Breoghania sp. L-A4: one gene and its partner. The protein of the gene in region 2 interacts with the protein of the main gene of each other region in a pairwise test. Links are inferred from orthologs where the notes say so. Each region holds a gene or a part of one and is shown on either strand. Other genes may lie near its edges.

What was found. The genes of interacting proteins can lie anywhere in the genome.
Region 1: the proteins of D1F64_RS13175 (region 2) and D1F64_RS14865 interact in binary tests that used the Escherichia coli proteins (3 or more experiments, as listed by UniProt). The link is inferred for Breoghania sp. L-A4 from one-to-one orthologs.

Annotation. Positions count from the first base shown.
Region 1 is NZ_CP031841.1:3,256,321-3,259,266, reverse strand. The notes cover bases 33-2,906. They hold D1F64_RS14865 (RNA methyltransferase), read right to left. Parts: upstream 1,938-2,906; coding sequence 1,128-1,937; downstream 33-1,127. Other genes in these bases: D1F64_RS14860 (protein rhiA), read left to right, coding at 2,120-2,839; D1F64_RS14870 (PEGA domain-containing protein), read left to right, coding at 665-1,102; D1F64_RS24685 (BA14K family protein), read left to right, coding at 68-574. UniProt on the Escherichia coli protein: Specifically methylates the ribose of guanosine 2251 in 23S rRNA.
Region 2 is NZ_CP031841.1:2,899,246-2,902,273, forward strand. Bases 1-2,956 are described here. They hold D1F64_RS13175 (NAD(P)H-hydrate dehydratase), read right to left. Parts: upstream 2,278-2,956; coding sequence 724-2,277; downstream 1-723. Other genes in these bases: tig (trigger factor), read right to left, coding at 1-217; D1F64_RS13180 (P-II family nitrogen regulator), read left to right, coding at 2,730-2,956. Outside these bases: more of D1F64_RS13180, read left to right, coding at 2,957-3,028. UniProt on the Escherichia coli protein: Bifunctional enzyme that catalyzes the epimerization of the S- and R-forms of NAD(P)HX and the dehydration of the S-form of NAD(P)HX at the expense of ADP, which is converted to AMP.

The DNA of each region.
Region 1 (2,946 bases), 360 kb from region 2 along the record:
GGGGGGCTTTGCGCGCCGGCGTTCGGCTGTTTCGGCGAACGGCGCGGATGACAGTGGAGGTTGCGTCATGCGTATCCAGACAATGTGCGGCATGGTGGGCAGGGCCCTTGGCGGCGCGGTGCTGGCCGTGTCCGTGGCCGGTGTGATGGTTCTCGGCGCGGAGCCGGCGCGGGCCGGGATGGCGGCTGCGCCGCGCGCGCTGGCGTCGGCCGTGGGAGACACTGCCGGCCCGGTTGAAAAGATCGGCTACCGGCATGACCGGCGGCGCGGCTTTTTCACCAGCCGGCGGCACCACCGGCATCACAGACATCACCGCGGATATTACCGGCGCACGGGACCGCACATCGGCGTCTACATCGGTGTGCCCTATGCGAGCTACGCCTATCCCTTCGGCTATTACTATGCGCGGGAATATGTGCCGCGCTACCGGCCGTACCGTGTCCGCCATCATTATGGCCGGCCGCGGCCCTGGACGCCGGCATGGTATGACTACTGCCGCGCCAAATACCGCAGCTTCAACCCGCGCACGGGATATTATCTGGCGTACTCGGGGCGGTACCGGATGTGCCGGTAGGCCAAGGGTGCTTTTCCGGGAAAGGCCTGTTCATTTGCCACACCCCATGCTTGTTACTCATGCGAATAAGGAATCAAGCGTGGGGGCTTCATGCGTATTGCGGGTGTCATTCTGATCGGTCTTTCCCTGGGAGCGTGCTCGGTCGCGCGTCAGGCTGAGGAGAAAGTCTCGTTTGAAAGCAATCCGAGCGGGGCCTCGGCGACGACATCAGAAGGGTTGTCCTGCACGACGCCGTGTTCGCTCGATATGGGGCGCAAGATCGATTTCTCCGTCACCATGACCAAGGATGGCTATGAGCCGCAGGTCGTTGAGGTGAGAACCTGGACCTCACCGCTGGGACAGGCCCAGATAGCCGGGACGCTCCTTGGTGGGGGTCCGCTGCTGGTTGGTGTAACCGCGGCCAGAGGCATGCATCGCGACCACACGCCCAACCCTGTGGTGGTTGATTTCGAGAATCCCGAAAACACCTCGAAACCCGCGCCGGATGCGCAGGCGCAGTGGGCGCGGGAAGCCCAGATGGCTCAATAACGCTCCGGGTTCGCGGTTATCGCGCTTACAGTCCCAGCTTCTGCCGCGCGATGTAGAGCGCCAGCACCGCGGCGTTGGAGACGTTGAGCGAGTGGATTTTTCCCGGCATGTCGAGCCGGGCCAGCGTGTCGCAACCGCCGCGCACGCCTTGGCGCACGCCCTTGCCCTCGGAGCCCAGCACCAGAATCACCTTGTCGCCGAACTCGGTGTCCTCGAGCGTCGCCGGGCCTTCGCTGTCGAGCGCGATGCGCTGGAAGCCGGCCTCGCCGGCCTCCTCGATGAAGCGGGCCATGTTCTGCACCCGCATGAAGCGGATCATGTCGAGCGCACCGGAGGCCGATTTGGCCAGCACGGCGCTTTCCTCCGGTGAATGGCGCAAGGTGCTGACCACCGCATCGACGCCCAGCGCCACGGCGGAGCGCAGGATGGCGCCGACATTGTGCGGATCGGTGAGCTGGTCGAGCGCGAGGACGAGTTTCGCGTCGCGCAGGTGCTCCAGGCCATAGACGGGCAGGGCCTCGACTTCCAGGATCACGCCCTGGTGCACGGCGTCATCGGGCACCATGCGGGCGATGGCGCGCGGCTCCATCACCTCGACCGGCACGTCGATCGTCAGATTGCGCTCCTCCAGCCGCCGCTGGGCGTTGAGCGTGACATACATCTTGATGCGCTTGCGCTCGGGATTGGCTAGCGCCGCCTCCACCGTGTGCAGGCCATAGAGATAGAGCGGGCCTTCCGGCGGCGTGCCGGGTTTGGCGCGGTGCGCCGGCGGGCGGCCGCGGCCCTTGTTGCGGTCGTATGGCTTTGCGCCGCGCGGCTTGTTGTCCTGGGTCATGGGCAAGCCATATCCGGCGGCCGGGCGCGGCGCAAGCGGATGTGCGCGTGGCGCACGCGTTTGCGCGTTCCCGCGGGGACGGAACGCCATGGAGTGTCCCGATGCATGACGCGTAAGCAAAAATACCGTAACGTCATGCCTTGAGATCGCGGGTTTCGGATTTGCAGAACGGGGAGGGACGTATGGGTCAGGACAGCGATGCAACGCCCGGCGGGGCAACAACGGCGAAGACCGATGCGACGGCGGACGCGAGACCCGGCAGTGCCGCGCCGAGCGACGCGCCGGCGGCGACCTACACGCTGACGTTTCGCAATGACTCCACCCGGCAGGGCAGTTTCGTGATCTACCAGCGGCTGCCCGAGGTCAACCAGCCGGACGTGATGAGCCTGGCGTGGCTCGTCAAGCCGACGCCGCCGGGCGTGAGCGACACGTTCACCTGGTCGGCGGATTACAGTTTCTTCTGGAGTTCGGTGCCCTCCGCAAGCGAACCGCTCACCGGCGTGAAAGTGGAGGCGAGCGAGGCGGTCCCAGCCGGGCTTCGGCAACTTAATCAGATCCGGTTGCACAGGGCGGACGGGGCCTTCATGTTCATGGACCAGGCCACCGGACAGCCGCCCGGCGCCCTGATCATCGAGGCCGACGGAACGGTTCCCGAGCGAGAAGCCCTGATGGGAATCGGCATGAGCGGACTGGGCACGGCCGTGGTGCGCGCGGAGCCCAACATGCGCGTCGTGTTCACCCCGAGACCCGGCTATTTCGTCACCTTCGGAACGTTCCAGCAGGGCGAAGTGCTGGACCTGGCGAGCCTGGTCGGCGCCCACGAGGTGGCGTTCCCGGACAATGTCACCAATGCAATGGTCACGCTGGACGACCGCAACGGACTGACCGTGGCGTACGCATAGGCGGCGCGGCGCGCCCGCGGGGCGTTGCGGCGCACCTGGAGGCCGTGGCCTTGACGCGCGCCTGTGGATGACCGGGCGGGGCTGTGGCCGCGGACCCGTGATTTGCG
Region 2 (3,028 bases):
CGTTGAGCATGTTGTCGAGGATCTCCGCCGTCGCCTGGCGGCCGTACATCCGCTTCAGATGGGAAATCGGCACTTTGCCGGGGCGAAACCCCTTGATCTGAGCCTTGGACTTCATGTCCTCAAGATAAGCGTCGACTTTGCCGGCGATATCGGATGCCGGAATGACGATCTTCAGCTCGCGTTTCAGCCCTTCGGACAGGGTTTCGGTCACCTGCATGATATTGTTCTTCGTCCTCGATCTGGAACGTCATCCAACCGTTCGATGGAAGCCGTATGACTTCGTTGGCGGCGCATCGTTCATGACGTGAAATGGGTCTTGCCGTGCATGTGTCTTCCCTGACCCGCATGTGTCAAGACCACAGCACCAATTTTACCGGCTTTGGAAGTCCCACACGCGTCCAGCGCGGCTCGCGCGGCACCCCATGCGCGCCGGCGCAGGAACCGGGTGATGCGCAAACCCGGCGCGAAAGCCGCCCGGGATATGTCGTTGGTACGGCTGGAGGGACTCGAACCCCCACGTCAAAGACACTTGGACCTAAACCAAGCGCGTCTACCAGTTCCGCCACAGCCGCACGGTACGCCAAAGCGCGGCCTCTATAGCACTGGCCCCACCGGCATCAAAGCGAAATCCCGACGCCGCTCGAACCGCCGCCGATATTCCCCACGCTGACGAACCTCCGCCGCAAACCGGCCGATTCCAAGGCACGACGCCCCCGGCGTCCCTCAAGCGCAGGATTTGGTGGAGGCATCCGCGCACAGCGGCGCCAGGACCGCCGGCATGGCGGGCGGCAGATCCTCCGCGATCAATCCGGGGCCGCACTGCGCGCCCGCCGCCCCGTGGCACCACACGGCCATGCAGGCCGCCTCGAACGCCGGCATGGCCTGCGCGCCGAGCCCGGCGACAAGCCCGCAGAGCACGTCGCCCGAGCCGGCGCTGGCAAGCCACGGCGGCGCGTTCTCGTTGATGGCGGCGCGTCCGTCCGGGGCGGCGATCACCGTGTCCGCGCCCTTCAAGATCACCACCGCGCCGCTGTGGCTCGCCGCCGCGCGTGCGCGCTCCAGCCGTGAAGGCAACGCCGCGAGCGACGGAAACAGCCGCGCGAACTCACCGTCATGCGGGGTCAGCACGACACGCACTGCCCTGGGTTCGAGCGCCCCCGCCGCGCGGATTGCGTCGAACAGGACGGCCGGATCATCCGAAAAGCTTGTCAGCGCATCGGCGTCCAGGACGACGAACCGCGCGCCCAGCGCGGCGTTCACGAACGCCCGCGTCCGTTCGCCAACACCGAACCCCGGACCAATCGCGACCGAGGTGACGCGCGGATCGTCCAGCATCGCGGAGAAACGCTCCGCATCCCTCACCGAGCGGATCATCACCGCCGTCAGATGGCACGCGTTGACCAGAACCGCGCCCGGCGGCGACGCCATGGTCACCAGACCCGCGCCGGCGCGCAACGCGGCCGTGGCGGCGAGACGCGCAGCCCCGGTCGCATGGGCCGGGCCGCTGGCGACGACCACATGGCCACGCTGATACTTGTGGGAAACCGCCGAGGGCGCGCGCCAGGCATGCCGCCACAGCGCGGGTGCGTTCGCATGGGTCCGCGGATCAATGCTCTCGAGAACGCCCGCGGGCGTACCGATGTCGATCACATGCTGGACACCGCACAGTCCGCGACCGGGATAGAGCAGATGCCCCGGCTTGCGGCGAAAGAAGGTCACTGTCTCGGTGGCGCGAACGGCGACACCGCGCACAGCGCCGGTCTCCCCGTCGACGCCGCTTGGAAGATCGACCGCGACGACCGACAGCCGGCTGGCGTTCAGCGCGTCGACGAGCGTTGCCACCGGGCCGGTCAGATCGCGGGCCAGCCCCGCGCCGAACAGCGCGTCGATCACAACATCGCAATCGGCAAGCAAGGACGGGTTGGCCGGGCACAGCGCCTCGCGCAAAGACGCGTCCATCGCCTCAAAGGCGCCGAGCGCGTCGCCCGCAAGCCGCGCACGGTCACCCAGAAGACCGATGCTCACCGTGTAGCCGAGAGCGTGCAGGACTCGCGCGGCGACAAATCCGTCGCCGCCGTTGTTGCCGGGGCCCGCCAGCACCAGCACCCGCGCCGGCGGCGGCCAGCGTTCAGCGAGCACGCGGGCAACACCCGTGCCCGCGGCCTCCATCAGCGCCTCTCCGCCGACACCGGCCGCGACCGCAAGACGGTCCGCCTCCGCCATCTGCGAAGGCGTCAGAAGTTCCAGCATGTCGCACGCCTCCTCGTGATTCCCCATGATCGACCTCCGGCCGCCGGCCGCAATCTTCTGGCAGGCTTGCACAAATTTCAAACGTCCGCGCATCGGGCGCGCCGGCACACGCCCACCGGCCGCACCTGCCCGAAAACCACGCCTCAAGCCCCCGAACCGGGCCCGACGACAGGATCAAAACCATCCGCCCGACGTCAGGCTGCATACAAATTAGTCAGTTTGATTATTCTTTATGCACAAATTCGGAGTTTCACGCAGACAACGCATTGCGGACCAGCCGTGTTCTGCCCTATTTTCGGGCGTTTTCGCCATCCGGGCGAATTGGCACGAAGAATGCTCCCGCTGATACGACCGTTGCATACCGTTTGTTGTAGCCCGTCCGTTGCACCAAAGGCACCGTGCGCGCCTGTTGCCCACATCAATCAACGTCGTTGGTCGCCCGGACCACCAAGGCGTACAAACCCGGAGAGAGGGAGGCGATGAAGAAGATCGAAGCGATCATCAAGCCCTTCAAGCTAGATGAAGTGAAGGAAGCGCTGCAGGAAGTTGGCCTGCAGGGCATCACCGTGACCGAAGCCAAGGGCTTCGGGCGGCAGAAAGGCCACACCGAGCTGTACCGCGGCGCGGAATATGTTGTCGACTTCCTGCCGAAGGTGAAGGTCGAGATTGTGTTGACCGACGAATTGGTCGACAAGGCCCTGGAGGCGATCCGCACCTCCGCCCAGACTGGCCGCATCGGAGACGGCAAAATCTTCGTCTCGAACATCGAGGAAGCGAT